Linked DNA regions of Anatilimnocola aggregata. The protein of the gene in region 2 interacts with the protein of the main gene of each other region in a pairwise test. Links are inferred from orthologs where the notes say so. Each region holds a gene or a part of one and is shown on either strand. Other genes may lie near its edges.

Region 1 (7,413 bases), 3.0 Mb from region 2 along the record:
ATTTTTCCGCCCTCCCCTTGGCCGCCGTTTCAAATGACTGCATTCGCTGTCGACTGAATGAACGCTCTCTAACGTAATATCTTCTCGTTCAATGTAACTCAATTCGCCAACTGCGACTCTTCCGCGGCGCTCTGAATTCTGCTGAAATAACGACACGCCCGCCCTACTCTTGTAACGAGGATCTCATGAAATCGTTTCTCCGCACACTCGCCTGCGCTTGCTTCGTGTCTGGTTGCCTCATTCGATTGGCAACCGCAGCAGATCCCACGCCGATCGATCTTTGGCCGGCGAAAGCCCCCGGCGAAGTGAGGGAGTTGCCTCCCGAACAGGACGTGAACAAGCCGACCGACAAGTTGATCGGCGATCGCAAAATCATCAAGCTGGCGAACGTCAGCACACCGCAGATCACCGTCTTCGAGCCGCCGGCCAATCTCCGCACCGGTTGTGCGCTCATCATCGCTCCGGGCGGTGGGCATAGCATTCTGGCTTACGACCACGAAGGAACCGAGTGTGCCCAGTACTTCGCCGCGCGGGGCGTGACAGCCATCGTGCTCAAGTATCGTGTGCCCGCTCGTAACCCCGACAAGCGCTGGGAAGCCGCGGTGCAAGATGCTCAGCGGGGGGTGAGCCTGGTTCGCAGCCGAGCGAAGGACTGGAAACTCGACCCGCAGCGAATCGGCATTCTCGGTTTCTCTGCAGGGGGCGAAACGGCCGGCCTGACTGCCATCCTCCACGAACAGCGGCAGTATCAACCCGTCGATAAAATTGACGAAGTAAGTTGCCGCCCCGATTTCGCAGCCCTCATCTATGCTGGCGGCTTCGAGAACAAGAAGAATCCCTGGACACTGCAAGACCACGTGAAGGTCGACAGCACCACGCCGCCGATGTTCCTCATTCACGCGCAGGACGACGGCGTTTCGGTAGCTAACTCCGTCCTTCTCTTCAGTGAACTGAAGAAGGCCAAGATCCCCGCCGAGTTGCATGTCTATGCCAGCGGCGGACATGGCTACGGCATGCGGCAAACGGGGCACCCGGTGAATCAGTGGCCCGACCGCTGTGCCGAGTGGCTCATCAATCAAGGCTTCAACACTCCGACGAAGTAAGTCCTTCGAGCGCCCAAAGTGTTCAACTAAGCGGCCTATTGTTAGTAGCCAATCTCGCGGAAACACGAGAGTTACGCCATTATCGACTCAATAACGGACTGGATAATTGAACACCCCCTGATTTGCCGTCGCGCTCGAAGTCACTATTTACAGAACGCTCGTTGCCCCGGCTCCTCAGTCGCATCGCCGCGAGGTTTATCAACACCCCCCTTTTGCGTGCATCACTAACAAGGTGTTTCGCCGCAACGAATTACGTCTAATTTGCCAACTCTGAAATCATCCTGTTTGTTGATAAACGTCTTCAGTACACCTAGTAGCTGAACTATCGATGGATGTCAGGTTGCCAAACATTGGTTAACCGGGCCGCTTGCGGCCGTTGAACTGGTAGTTCGTTTGTTTTGCAGTGTACCCGGGCATGCGCGTGGGTTAACCAGATGACATTGAACGCCAAGTCGACTGCCAGCCACGATCGATACCTGGCCCGGAATGCTCATCAGCATTTCCTCACAGCGGCGCAAACTGTTCCCGCTGCACAGGCGCAGGACCTTCCACCAAGTTGCCAATCCAGCTGCTAATATCATTACGACTTTATGAACACTTGTCAAGTCACTAATGCCGATTCTTGCGCAAGCACGGTCAGGCACCGCACACTTCTCCGCACGATGCAGAGAAGTTCAGAGGTAAGAATCGATGAAGATCAGAAAGTAGCTCAGGACGACGCTTCGTCGTCTTCCGGCAATTCCGGTGGCGGAGCAAGCGGGCTGCTCGGCGGGGCGATGCCGGGGACAGCCTGCGGAGCATCCAGCACTTCCACTTCTTCCTTGGGCACGCGCACCACGGCAACCAGCGCATCGGTATCGTCCAGCGACATGATCCGCACCCCTTGGGTGTTACGACCAATCACGCTGATTTCGCCCGCTGCGATCCGCTGCAATTTGCCGCGGGCCGTCATCATCAGCAGTTCGTCGCCATCGCGAACCACGGCAATGGCCACGACGGGACCATTGCGATTGGTGGTCTTGATGTCGCGCACGCCCATCGTACCGCGTCCCTTGGTGGGATAACGACTCCCCGACGAATCGCCAGCTTCACCATCTTCCCCGGCGGGTTCATCGACTTCAGCGGCCGCTTCGGCCACAGCTTCCGGCACACTGCCATCTTCGGGCAATTCGCTTTCAGGAACATCGGGAATGCCACTGTTCGGGCCGATCGGAGTTCGCTTGCCATAACCCTTTTCGCAAACGGTCAGCAGCGTAGCGTCGGGATCGGCGACGACCATTCCCACGCAGTAGTCTTCTTTTCGCAGCTTGATTCCCTTCACCCCTTGGGCATTGCGGCCCGAACTGCGCACCGTCGATTGACGGAAACGAACCGCCTGCCCCTTGGCCGACGATAGGATCAACTCATCGCCGGGCTTGGCAATCGCCACGCTCACGAGCTCATCACCCTCGACCAGATTGATGGCGATGATGCCCGTCTTCTTCGGCCGGCTGTACTGCGCCAGTGGCGTCTTTTTCACCAGCCCGTTGCGGGTACCCATAATCAGGTAGTGCTCGGGCAAGTCGTAATCGCGAATGGCGAGGCACTGAGCAATCTTTTCGCCCGGGGCCAGGTTGAGCAGATTGACGATGGCCCGCCCTTTCGAGTCGCGCTTGAGCTCGGGCAGGTCATAAACCTTCTGCCAATAGACCTTCCCCATGTTCGTAAAGAACATCAGGTACGCGTGGGTGCTGGCGACGAACAGGTGCTCGATGGGATCTTCTTCACCCTCAGTCTCGGCTCCCTTGAGTCCCTTGCCACCGCGCCGCTGAGCGCGATAGACGCTCGAAGGTGTACGCTTGATGTAGCCCTTGTGCGAGATCGAGACCACCATCGTCTCTTCGGTGATCAGATCTTCCAAATCGACGTGGCCGATCTCGGTACCGCTGAGTTCCGTACGACGATCTTCGCCGAACTTCCGCTTGATTTCGGTCAGGTCTTCGCGAATGATCGCGCGAATGTTGTTTTCGTCAGAGAGGATGCGCAAGTACTCGGCCATTTCGGCCAAGAGTTCGGCATGCTCGCCACCCAGGCGTTCCTGCTCGAGATTGACGAGTTGGCTCAGCGTCATGCGCAGGATTGCATCGGCTTGGACTGCCGTTAGGCGATAGCCGGCAGCTACGCCTCGTTCCGACTGGAAGAACTTAAAACCTTCTGGGCCGAGTGCGCGCTCCATCATCGCCGCGGGAGCTTCGACATTCATCAAGCCAGACTTCGCTTCGGCGACCGTGCGCGATTGGCGGATGATGCGGATGATCTCGTCGATATTGGCCAAGGCCAGCAGCAAACCTTCGACCGTGTGCTTGCGTTTGCGGGCCTTCGCCAGCAGGAACTGCGTCCGGCGACGAATCACCGTCACGCGATGCCGCAGGAATTCCTCCAGCATCTGCTTGAGCGTCAGATTGCGCGGCTTGCCGTCGACCAGCGCCAGCAGAATGATCGAGAACGAATCCTGCAGCGGCGAGAATTGATACAACTGGGCCAGCACCACTTCGGGGTCGGCATCGCGTTTGAGTTCGATGACGATATGGACCGGCTGCTTCAAGTCGCTGTAATCGGTGACGCTGCTGATCCCCTTGATCTTCTCTTCGTTGACCAGGGCCGCGATCTTTTCCATCACGTTGTCGCGCATCGCCTGGTACGGGATTTCCGTGACCACAATGCGATAGCGATCTTTCTTGTACTCTTCGATCTTGGCGCGGGCGCGCACGGTAATCGTACTGCGGCCCGTCAGATAGCCGCGGCGAATTCCCGCCCGGCCGCAGATCATGCCGCCGGTGGGGAAGTCGGGGCCGGGAATCAGTTCGAGCAGTTCGTCCATCGAGACTTCGGGCTCATCGATGACGCGGATCATGCCATCGCAGATTTCGCGCAGGTTGTGCGGCGGAATGCTGGTCGCCATGCCGACCGCGATCCCCTGCGTGCCGTTCACCAGCAGGTTTGGGAACTTGCTCGGCAGCACCGTGGGCTCAAGAGCCCGTTCGTCGTAAGTGGGCAGGAAGTCGACCGTGTCGCGATCGAGATCGTCCAGCATCAGCGCGGCGATGGGGGACAAGCGGGCTTCGGTATATCGCATGGCGGCTGGGGGCAGACCAGCGATCGAACCGAAGTTCCCTTGCTTGTCGATCAGCACGTGCCGCATGTTCCAGTCTTGGGCCATGCGGACCAGCGTGGGATAGATCACGCTTTCGCCGTGCGGGTGATAGTTACCGCTGGTATCGCCCGAGATCTTGGCGCACTTCACGCGGCCCGCGTTGGGACCCAGGTTCAAGTCGTTCATAGCGACCAGAATGCGCCGCTGCGAAGGCTTGAGCCCGTCGCGCACGTCCGGCAGCGCGCGGCTCACGATCACGCTCATCGCGTAGACCAGGTAGCTCTCTTTCAACTCGTCTTCGATGGGCTGATCCTGAGCCCGGTCGCGATCACTTACAGGGGGAACGGGAGGGTCCGAAGAACTGGGATCAACGGGCAAATCATCGTCGGTCGACAAGTGAGAATCCTTTCCCGCGGAGCAGGCAAACCGGAGCGAGGAGCGAACTCAGTTTCAGAATCCAACTCGCTGGGGCGGAGCCGCGGTTACTGCAGAGGGAACAGCCAAAAAACAGGCCGTTTTTCGTGATTTTCAGGCCAAATCGGGAGTGCCCATAATGTAGCAAAATTGGAGCCTGTCAACAACGACCAGCAGCCCGTTTATTGGGGGCGCAAACGCTTCGGAAAACAGGACTTGCGAGTGCTGCCGCACGCTCCCGCCAAAGCACCGGATGCAGACCTCGCAACCCGGGAATTCAGCCCGGCAAACCAGTCATTTCCCACTGCGAATCGGCTCCGGAGGCGGGGCCAGTTGTTGCCTTGCCTTCGACTTACGGAGAGTCGTCAGTAGCCGCTCCACTTGTTCATGCTCCTCGTCGCGCGTGGTGATGATAATACATAAGGCGTTGTCGAATCCGTCCACTGGCGATGCCCCACTCTCTTGTGTAATGGTGACCGTGGAGATAATCAACTCGATGAGCGGGCCAAAATCGTACTCAACCTTCGCGCTCGGTGTCGGCCTGGTTTGAATCAAGTCCTTGACGGGATAAATGCGAGTGACCGGATAGGCCCATGAGTCGTCGGTCGTCGTGATGGCAATTACCTCATCCTTCACGACAAACGTTAGATTGAGTTCACCCAGCAAGTTGCGCAGGAAGGCCCGGAGCGAAATGTCTCGCAGCGAAATGGTGACTGGTCGTGCCGAGTCTATTCCCGCAATCGCGAGGCTCTTCCTCAAGAGAATGGGGATGCCACACTGCTGCGAGACTTTTTGTAGCAGTTCGTCCAGCGGCAGATCTTTGACATCGAACGAAACCTTGCTCGCGAGCGCGGTTTCAATTCGCTTGATCTGCTGCTGTTCCTCGTCAGTGGCTACCGCCAGCGATGTTGGCACCTGGGCAGGAACTTCGACGGCTGAAAGTGAACCGAGTATTGCCGCAGTCAGTAATACGTGGAAACTCTTCACGAAAACACCTCTGCTTTCACACATCCATGGTATCGACGGGCGCATCATCACGACGAACAGCGAGCCGAGACGCGGAGGGTTATTCCTTCGCTGCGCTCGTCGTCGGAAGTAAGAAGCCACTGTTGCGGCCAGTGGTGGATGGCAAGCCGGTGCTGGCTTTGCTGGGGACGGGCGCTGCAGGAGCGATCCCTTGCACCGTCTTGGCTTTGCGCAGGGTTGTCAGCAGTGCTGCGACGCGCTGATGGATGTCTCGGCGCTGGGAGAAGACGAGGCAACAAGAGTTTTCGAACGCGCTGATGCTGCCAGGTCCGCCGACATCTTGCCACGAGTCGGGTTCGATTGTCGAAGTAATCAGATCGATGAGCGCGTCGTAATCGTGCGTTTTCGCGTCGAGCAGATCTTTGATGGGATAAACCCGCGTCGTCATGTTTTCCGGGGACTGGGTTTCTTCGACCGTCGTGATAACCAGCACTTCGTCGCGAACCATGAAGGTGAGATTCAGATTGCGGAGCGTCAGGTTCAGAAACGACTGAATCGAAACGTCCTTGAGCGCGATGGTGACGGGCTGGTCGGGCTGAACGCCGGCGTCTTCGATTTTCTTCGAAAGAATGATCTGAATGCCCGATTTCTCGCTGACCGCGGTCATCACATCGCTCAGGGGCGTCTCTTTGAACGCCAGCGAGATCTTGGTAAGCAGAATGGCTTCGATCTTCTCTTCGGCGGTGGCATCACTGTCGGCGGTAGCGGAGAGCGAGACCTGAGCATCGGCCGAAGAGTAACCAACGAAGAGCAGCACAAGCACAGAGCGGGCGAAACACCAGCGGAAGAGGTTGGGCACAGTTTGGATCCTTCTTGGCAGCCCCACAGGATTCTACTCCCCACGATAACGGTTTTCGCGAGCAGATGCCATCGAATCAGCGGCCAAGAAATGTTTGCGGCCGCAGTGATTCAGCTGAGTCACTGCGGCCGCGTGATTTGGATGAGGGCTGTTCGCCCTGGGGAGTGCGGACTACGAACCAACTGCGCTCGCGGGGGTTCGCCACTGGGGATATTCGCCGTAGCGATTCAGTTCCATGGCGAGCAGGACGGTGCCGGTGACGAGCGCCAGGAAGGAGAGAATCAACATTACGGTGTAGATGTTGGTCCCTTGCTTCTGGACGGCAGGCTGGCCCGGATTACTTGAACTGGGTAGTGACATTGTCGTCCTTTCGAATCGGGCCACGGAGCATCTTCTTATCGATTTGTGCCACGGCGCGATCCGGGCCCGTCGTGCGGACGGTGGCCTGGCCCAGGTATTGATTGCCGCGATACACCTGCACCAGGTGCCCAGGCTTCATGCCATCATCGGAACCCAGCGAGACTTCGATCAGGTCGGTCTTCACATCCAGAACCTTCCCCTTCACACGGGGAGCGATGTGAGCGACCGGAGTGTATTCATCTACACCCACCGAAGTCATTACGTGTTTCATGCGTGTGACTTGCATGGCCAACTGCGTGTTGCGTTCATCAAGCCGAGCCTTGAGGCCAGTGGCTTGATTCAAGTCGTCGGTCAGTTGCACGACCTTGGCAAACTTGTCGTCCAGATCGGCTTCGGTATCGCGGAGGGTCTGCCGCGTTGCCGCGATCATCTTTTCGATTTCGGCCAGGCGGTCCTGGGCGACCTTCACTTCTTGCGAAATGACGGTGTTCGAAGTAATCAAAGTGGCGTATTCGTTTTGCTTGGCGGCCAGTTCTGTTTCAGCCTTCGCCAGGCGGGCATGCAAACTGCCGACGACA
Region 2 (7,219 bases):
GCCGAAGTTGCCTGGTTGCAGGAGTACTGGTTGATTCGGTCGGAGCCGTCGAAGTAACGATCGAACGCTGAACGAACTTTTGAATGTCTGTTGTCAGGCCTCCGCGCGGTGCGGGGGCCTTTTTTGTTGCGCTTTGTCTTCCCCAACGGAAAGAAATGCCATGACCCAGGCTGAACTGAACCGAGCCGTCGCCCGTGCGACCGGCGAATCGATTCGCGAGATCGCTCGTCGCGGTTTCGTACTGCTGACCCCCGTCCCGGTCGAACGAGAACCGCTCGTCGTCGACTGGGATCGGCTCGACGCCGAGCGTTGCACCTCGTTCTTCGAGCAACGCCCGGCCGAACGGGCAGCCTGAACGGCCGCAGGTGACCGATCCTCAATTACCCCAGGAGAGTCTGCTTGATTACCTTCTCGCGCCGCTTGGCTCGTCGCGTACGAGCCGTGTTTCGCCGCGCGTTGCGACCGTCGCCGAGGGAGACTTCTCCCTCGGTGGCGATCGTCGCCACGCCCCGCACCTTTCGCTTCACCGCCCGCAACGCCCGCATCGCCGTGGCTTACGAAGAAGCCGGACGCTTTGCGCCGGCCGAACTGGCCGTGCCGCTGAGCTTCTTCGACGATTGCGCCGGGAGTCGCACCGACCTCGTCCAACTTACCCCCGCCGAATCCAATGCGCTCATCGCGCGATGGGACGACGACGGCGTTCAGCAATTGCTCGTCGTCGAACAACGGCCTTTGCCGAAGTCGACGGATTTCCCGTCACTGCCCGAGCAACTGACAAAAAATCCGCCGCGCCTGATGACCGCCTTGCGAGATGCCGCGGAGACCACGGATGCGACGTCCTTGCGCTACGCGCTGGGCTGTATACAGATCCGCGGCAAGCGAGGTGAGATTGCCGCAACCGACGGGCGGCAGTTGCTGCTGCAGCGCGGATTTGAGTTCCCGTTCGAAGACGACCTCTTGATCGGCCGCCACCACGTCTTTCAGGCGAGCGAGTTACTCGCCGCCGACCACGTCGCCGTGGGATTGCACGACGGCTGGTTCACGCTGAGAGCCGGGAATTGGACGGTGCAGATCAAGGTCGAGTCCGAAGGGCGCTTCCCGCGCGTCGACGACATTATTCCGCCCGTCCTACGATCGGTCGCCAGTTGCCGGATCTCGCCCGCCGACGGCCGGCGCTTGGTGCGTTCGTTAACGTTGTTGCCGAGCGACGACGAGCAAGATTCGCCGGTGACCATCGATCTCAACGGGCATTTTGCCGTTCGGGCCCGATCGCCTCGCTTCGCAACACCGGTCGAAGTGACGCTCACCGGGCATCAGCCTCAGGGCGAACCGCTCCGCGTGGCCGTGAATCGTCGTTATCTGGAGCGGGTCGGTAAACTCGGGCTCGGTGAACTCCACCTGTTCGGGCGTAATGCGGTTCTCCATGCCCGTGACGAACAGCGTTCCTATATCTGGATGCCGCTGGCGGCGAGCGCCATCGTCCCGCCCGTTCCAGCCGATCCGGCGCTGACCCGCGCAGCCGCCTGAACGCGGGATCCCCAACTTTCACTTACAGGAGACCACATTTCCCATGGATACTCTGATCGTACTGGGTATTCTCGGCTGGCTCGGCGTCTGGTGTTACACCAAAGGCAAGCACATCGGGAGCGTCAAAGGCTACCACGTCGGTCGCTCGCGACGCCGCCGCTGATCATTCGAACCGCCGAAGCAAGATAAGAAACTCCTCCCCGCGCCCGGTGTCCCGGGCGCGGGGAGGGTTGATTTTTCTTTAGCTATCAGAGACTTACGGCGAGTGAGGTCGGGAAATTGGCGTGAATCAACGGCGCGAGCCGAGCGCCAGATGATTTCCTTGACAAACTTTATGTCTCAACGTGACAAACTTTGTGTCCGTTTTGACAAACTTTATGTCCGACACCATTCTGTAATCTTACACGTCCAGGTTTCGCACTTCCAGCGCGTGGCGTTCGATGAACTCACGGCGGGGTTCGACCTTCTCGCCCATGAGGACGCGGAACATGTCGTCGGCCGAACCAGCGTCACGCATGCTGACTTTGAGCAGCGTGCGGTTGGCAGGATCAAGCGTGGTCTCGCGGAGTTCTTCCGCGTTCATTTCGCCCAGACCCTTAAACCGCGTGACCGTGAGCCCCTTTTGGCCCAGGTCTCGCACCGCACCAACTAGCGTGCGTAAGTCTTGCAGGTCCGTCTCATGATCGCCTCGCCTGAGTACGTAGCGGGCTTCGTCGCTGCCTGTTCGCTCTTGCGGAATAAGCACGTCGATCTCGAAGCCAAAAGCCCGTTTGAGTTCTGCGAGCCCCGAGTTGATCGTGCGCACTTCGTGCAACTCGGTGATGTGCAACTGCGAACTGGGTTTGCCGTTGCCAGCTTCGACAACAGCCGATTCATCGACAGCCAGTTCCTTGCCGGCGACTTTCTCTTGTTCCGATTTGAACTGATCGAGTTCACTCGCGCTGACGAACCACTTGTCGTGGACGCCAAGAAAAACGTGATAGTAGGGTAACCGCCCTTCGGAGTCTTTCCGCTGGGCATGCGCCCGCAAGCTGATGCCGCGACGTTCGAGCGCGATGATGGCTTCGTCCATGTCGGCCAGCGTGGTGCAGAGCTTGGTCATGTCGGCCCCGCTGATGATCTTGCCATCGCGAAGGTCGAGTTCGCAGTCCGAGAGCCCCTTGTTGAGCAGTTGGGACTTCATCTCTTCTTCGGTCTGAACGTAGTACGTGTCCTTCTTGCTCTTCACGCGGAAGAGCGGAGGCTGGGCAACGTAGACGTGGCCGCCGGTAATGAGTTGATACATCTGGCGGTAGAAGAAGCAGAGGAGCAACGTGCGAATGTGCGAGCCATCGACGTCGGCATCGGTCATGATGATGACCTTGTTGTACCGCCGGCGAGACAGATCCTGCTCCATGCCGATGCCAGCCCCGATGGCCTGAATCATGCTCTGCACTTCTTCGTTGGCAAGCACTTTGTCTTCACGCGATTTGTATGCGTTGATGATCTTACCTCGCAGCGGCAAGATCGCCTGGAAATCTCGCAGGCGGCCACCTTCGGCCGAGCCACCGGCCGAATCACCTTCGACCAAGTACAACTCGCACTCTTCCATCTTCTTACTGAGGCAGTCGCGCAACTTGCCCGGCAAGCCGCCGCCCGAGAGCGCATTCTTGCGGACGCGGATCGCTTCTTTCGCCTTACGAGCTGCTTCGCGCGCTTCCGCAGCGAGGGTCGCCTTCTTCAGAATCGTTTTGGCGACCTTCGGGTTCTCTTCTAGAAACTTGCTGAAATACTCGCCGAACGACGCATTGATGATCCCTTCGACTTCGGCATTGAGCAGGCGGTTCTTGGTTTGCGATTGAAACTGCGGATGCGGCACGCGCACCGCAATCACGACCGTCAACCCTTCGCGAAAATCTTCGCCGCTGACGGTGACATCCTTGAACATGTCTTCTTTTTTGCCGTACGCATTCAACGTCCTGGTGAGTGCTGTCCGGAAACCGACCACGTGCGTGCCACCGTCCGGAGTGTGAATGTTGTTGACGTAAGCATGCAGGTTTTCGGTGTACTCGTTGACGTACTGCAGGGCAATTTCGAACTGCACGCCTTCGCTTTCGCCGCTGACATACACCGGTTCGTTGTGAATGGCCTCGGTGGCGCGATTCAAGTACTCGACGTATTCGACAATGCCCCGCTCGTAATGGAACTCTTCGGTCTGACCATTCCGCTCGTCATGAAACTTGATGCGCACGCCGTTGTTGAGGAACGCCAAATCTCGCAGGCGCTTCTGCAACTTGTCGAACTGGAACTTGGTGGTGGTGAAGATCGTACCGTCCGGCTTGAAGCTCACCTTGGTGCCACGCTTGCTGGTCGCACCCATGCGGCGAGCTTCGCCCTGCGGCACGCCTCGCTCAAACTCCTGCTGATACATGTGGCCGTTGCGAAAGACCTGCACCTCGCACCATTGCGAGAGAAAGTTCACCGCCTTGATGCCGATGCCGTGCAACCCACCCGAAGTCTTATAGCTCTTTTTATCGAACTTGCCGCCCGCCTTCAGGTTCGTCATTACCACTTCGAGCGCGGTGACTTCCCGGCCCTGCTTGACCGATTCTTCTTCATGACGATCGACGGGAATACCGCGGCCGTCATCCTCGACGCTGCAAGAACCGTCGTTGCGAATCGTGACGAGGACGTTCTTGGCATGACCGGCCATTACTTCGTCGATGGAATTATCGACGAGCTCATAAACCAGATGATGCAGCCCTTGCTCATCGATATTGCCGACGTACATTCCGGGCCGTAGGCGCACGTGATCGACGTCGGACAAGTGCTGAATCGACTCGGAATCGTAATCGTCTTTTCCAGCGGGATTCGGATCTTGATTGGCTTCAGACATGGTATTTGTTGCACTTCCCAAACCGCCGAAGCGGTGATTACTGACTACTTCACTGGACCTACACGGAACTTGATATCACGAATCTTCTCTTGCATCTGGCTGGTCGCGGCGGCTTGAGCGAGCGACTTCACCAGCTTGGCTTTGACGAACGTCAACTCTTGCAGAATCGCCGAGTTGCCGACGAACACCTCCAGGACACCCCGCTTCACCTGCCCTGCTTTGGTTTGCGAACTGAATCGCTCACCGACAGCTTGATTCCAAACGGCATCGAGCGAAGCAGCTTGCTGCACGTTGGCATAGCCGCGCTTGACGAGGAGTTGCCCGACGACATCCCCCATCTTTTTCGCAGCGGCAACAGGGACCCGCCGCCGCTTGTAGTCGTCCTGCAGATAACGTTCTTCTTCGGTTGGTTTTTTCATTCATTCATCCATGAATGCGCGTGTCAGAACGGGCACAGATTGATTCTTTAGCGATCGCGCGAGAGGGGCATCACGACATACCCGTAACGGTCGTCGTCAGCCAGGAAGACCGCAGCGGTCTCGCTGTTTTCGATCTCGAGCGTGATGTTCGTTTCGGGACTCAAAACCTTCAAAAAGTCGGAGACAAAACGGTGATCGAGCGTGACGACGATTGGCGGTCCGTCGTAAGCGATCGGCAGTTCGACTTGAGCCTGGCCGATATCCGCCGTTGACGATAACAGCGTGAGCGTGCCGGGCTGAAAGCTGAAGTCGATGCCGCGGCTATCGTTGTTGGTCACCACCGCGGCCTGACGCAAGCAGGCGTGCAACGGACCGACCGTGAGCGGAATCCGCTGCATGTCGCGACGATTAGGAAACACATCGCGCCAGCGTGGAAAGCGCCCTTCAACCAGCCGCGAATAGAACGTCGCGCGCGGTGTACGCAGCAGCACATCGTTGCCACGGGCTGCCAGGTGGACTTCGCCATCGGAGTCTTGCACCGAGCGATTGAAGAGCCGCATCGACTGCGTCCGGATGATCGTCATCGTATCACCGGTCTTATGACCACCGACCGAAGACGCTGGGCCTTCCATGCGCGACAACCGGCGACCGTCAGTCCCCACGGCGATGATTTTATTCTCGTCGAGTTCGACCAGCACGCCGCCCAACGCATACCGGCTGCTTTCCAGATCGGTTGCGAACTCAGTGCGCGAGATGATCTGGCGGAACAATGGTGCCGCGATGACGTGATATTTCTCTTCCGTAAACTTAGCAACTTCCGGAAACTCTTCCGGATCGTTGCTCGGAAGTTTGAACTCGCTCCGTTCACCGCGGACGATCGTCCCGCGCGAGGTCGATTCTATCGCCAGAAACTCGTCGCTATTCTCTCGCAAGAGCGCGCCGACGTGACCGACCGGCAACACGATGCTCCCAGGAGTTTCCACTTCCACACCTTCGACTGCCACCCGCACGCCTACTTCCATGTCGGTCGCCGAGAAGGTCACTCCCGCGGCATCCACATCGAGCTTGACGTTCTGCAGAATTTCCTTCGGGCTGCGAGCAGGAGCAAACAAAGCTGCGGTTTGAAACGAGCTGAGTAACTTCTCGCGGTTACAACGAATCTTCACTGGCTGTCCTTTCAACGTCTCCGGTCGAAGCAGCTTCACTGCTGACCATGTCTGGTTTCTTGGTTCTTGTATTTAAAGATTTAAGTATCTGGTAGTAGTAGAAAAGCGAGCCGCGCGGCAGTCGATAACTTGACTGCCTACATGTGTAACAACAGACTCAGCCGCGACTTGAGCCGCTAAAGGCAACCAAAGCATGCCGTTGAAAACCCGTCGCTCGACTGTCGGCCAATTGTGGGTAGCTGCTCGAGCCTGTCGATGAGTTGCCGATGACAAAAATTGTGTTATCCCAGCGCAACAAGCGCGACCACAGCTGTCGACAACCATCGACAGGTTTTGCAATGCATGAGCCAGAAACGTCAGCGCCCGGAGATTTCGCCCAGCGAGAACAGAACGAACTCTGGGCGCTAACGTTTCCGGCTCAGGAGGAAAAATCGTGCAGCTAGCTTGAACTACGAAGTTCATCGATGCACCTCGGTCGCGGTCAATTGCTGCCGCAGATGTTCGACGTGCTGACGAAGTTCAGGATCGAGGTCGATGAGTTCGACGATTTTGCGGGCTGAATGGAGGATGGTCGTGTGATCGCGTTTGCCGAGCAGTTCGCCAATTGTGGCGAAGCTGGCCGAAGTAAGTTGCCGAGCCAGGTGCACCACTACGCCGCGAGCCATCACCAGGTTCCGCTGACGGCAATCGCCCTTGAGGGCACTGAGCGAGATCTCAAAGTGCTTGGCCACGGTCGTCACAATCTGACGCAAGGTAGCTTTCTCGTCAGGCAGATGATCGGCCAGCAGTTCGTCGACCAGCGCTTCATCAATCGGTCGCTTGTTCGTCGACGAGAGATGAGCCAGCTGCAAGAGTGCATGCCGGAGCGAAGCCGCAGTCAAAAACGCGGGCGTGGAGTTGGTCCGTTGCACCAAACGTTCGCGGGCATCGGTCGATAACGTCAGCTGTTCACGTTCTGCATAATGAGCGAGCAGTGCGGCGCGGGTGGCCTGTTCGGGAGGCAACAGTGGCACACACAAGCCGGCCGAGAGGCGACTGATCACGCCGGGCGAAAGACCAGCTGTTTCGACGGGCAAGGTCTTCATCGTGACCACCACGAGCGAACCACGCCGCAACCATCCGTCCAGCCGATTCTGCAATTCTTCCAATGGTGCAGCCCGATTGGCCAGGCGTTGCAGTTCGTCAATCAGCACAATATCGGCCCGGCCCATCCGACTGCGATATTCGGCCAC

What was found. The genes of interacting proteins can lie anywhere in the genome.
Region 1: the proteins of ETAA8_RS00020 (region 2) and gyrA interact in binary tests that used the Escherichia coli proteins (3 or more experiments, as listed by UniProt). The link is inferred for Anatilimnocola aggregata from one-to-one orthologs.

Annotation. Positions count from the first base shown.
Region 1 is NZ_CP036274.1:2,988,501-2,995,913, reverse strand. Bases 1,613-4,915 are described here. They hold gyrA (DNA gyrase subunit A), read right to left. Parts: upstream 4,615-4,915; coding sequence 1,813-4,614; downstream 1,613-1,812. In the rest of the region: ETAA8_RS11345 (hypothetical protein), read right to left, coding at 1-2; ETAA8_RS11340 (alpha/beta hydrolase), read left to right, coding at 186-1,103; ETAA8_RS11330 (hypothetical protein), read right to left, coding at 4,945-5,637; ETAA8_RS11325 (hypothetical protein), read right to left, coding at 5,717-6,475; ETAA8_RS11320 (hypothetical protein), read right to left, coding at 6,647-6,835; ETAA8_RS11315 (hypothetical protein), read right to left, coding at 6,813-7,413. UniProt on the Escherichia coli protein: A type II topoisomerase that negatively supercoils closed circular double-stranded (ds) DNA in an ATP-dependent manner to maintain chromosomes in an underwound state.
Region 2 is NZ_CP036274.1:397-7,615, reverse strand. What follows is about bases 1,666-4,774. They hold ETAA8_RS00020 (DNA gyrase subunit B), read right to left. Parts: upstream 4,403-4,774; coding sequence 1,928-4,402; downstream 1,666-1,927. Other genes in these bases: ETAA8_RS00015 (DUF721 domain-containing protein), read right to left, coding at 4,447-4,774. In the rest of the region: ETAA8_RS00035 (hypothetical protein), read left to right, coding at 1-57; ETAA8_RS00030 (hypothetical protein), read left to right, coding at 161-355; ETAA8_RS00025 (hypothetical protein), read left to right, coding at 400-1,527; more of ETAA8_RS00015, read right to left, coding at 4,775-4,821; dnaN (DNA polymerase III subunit beta), read right to left, coding at 4,869-5,987; ETAA8_RS34245 (helix-turn-helix domain-containing protein), read right to left, coding at 6,446-7,219. UniProt on the Escherichia coli protein: DNA gyrase negatively supercoils closed circular double-stranded DNA in an ATP-dependent manner to maintain chromosomes in an underwound state.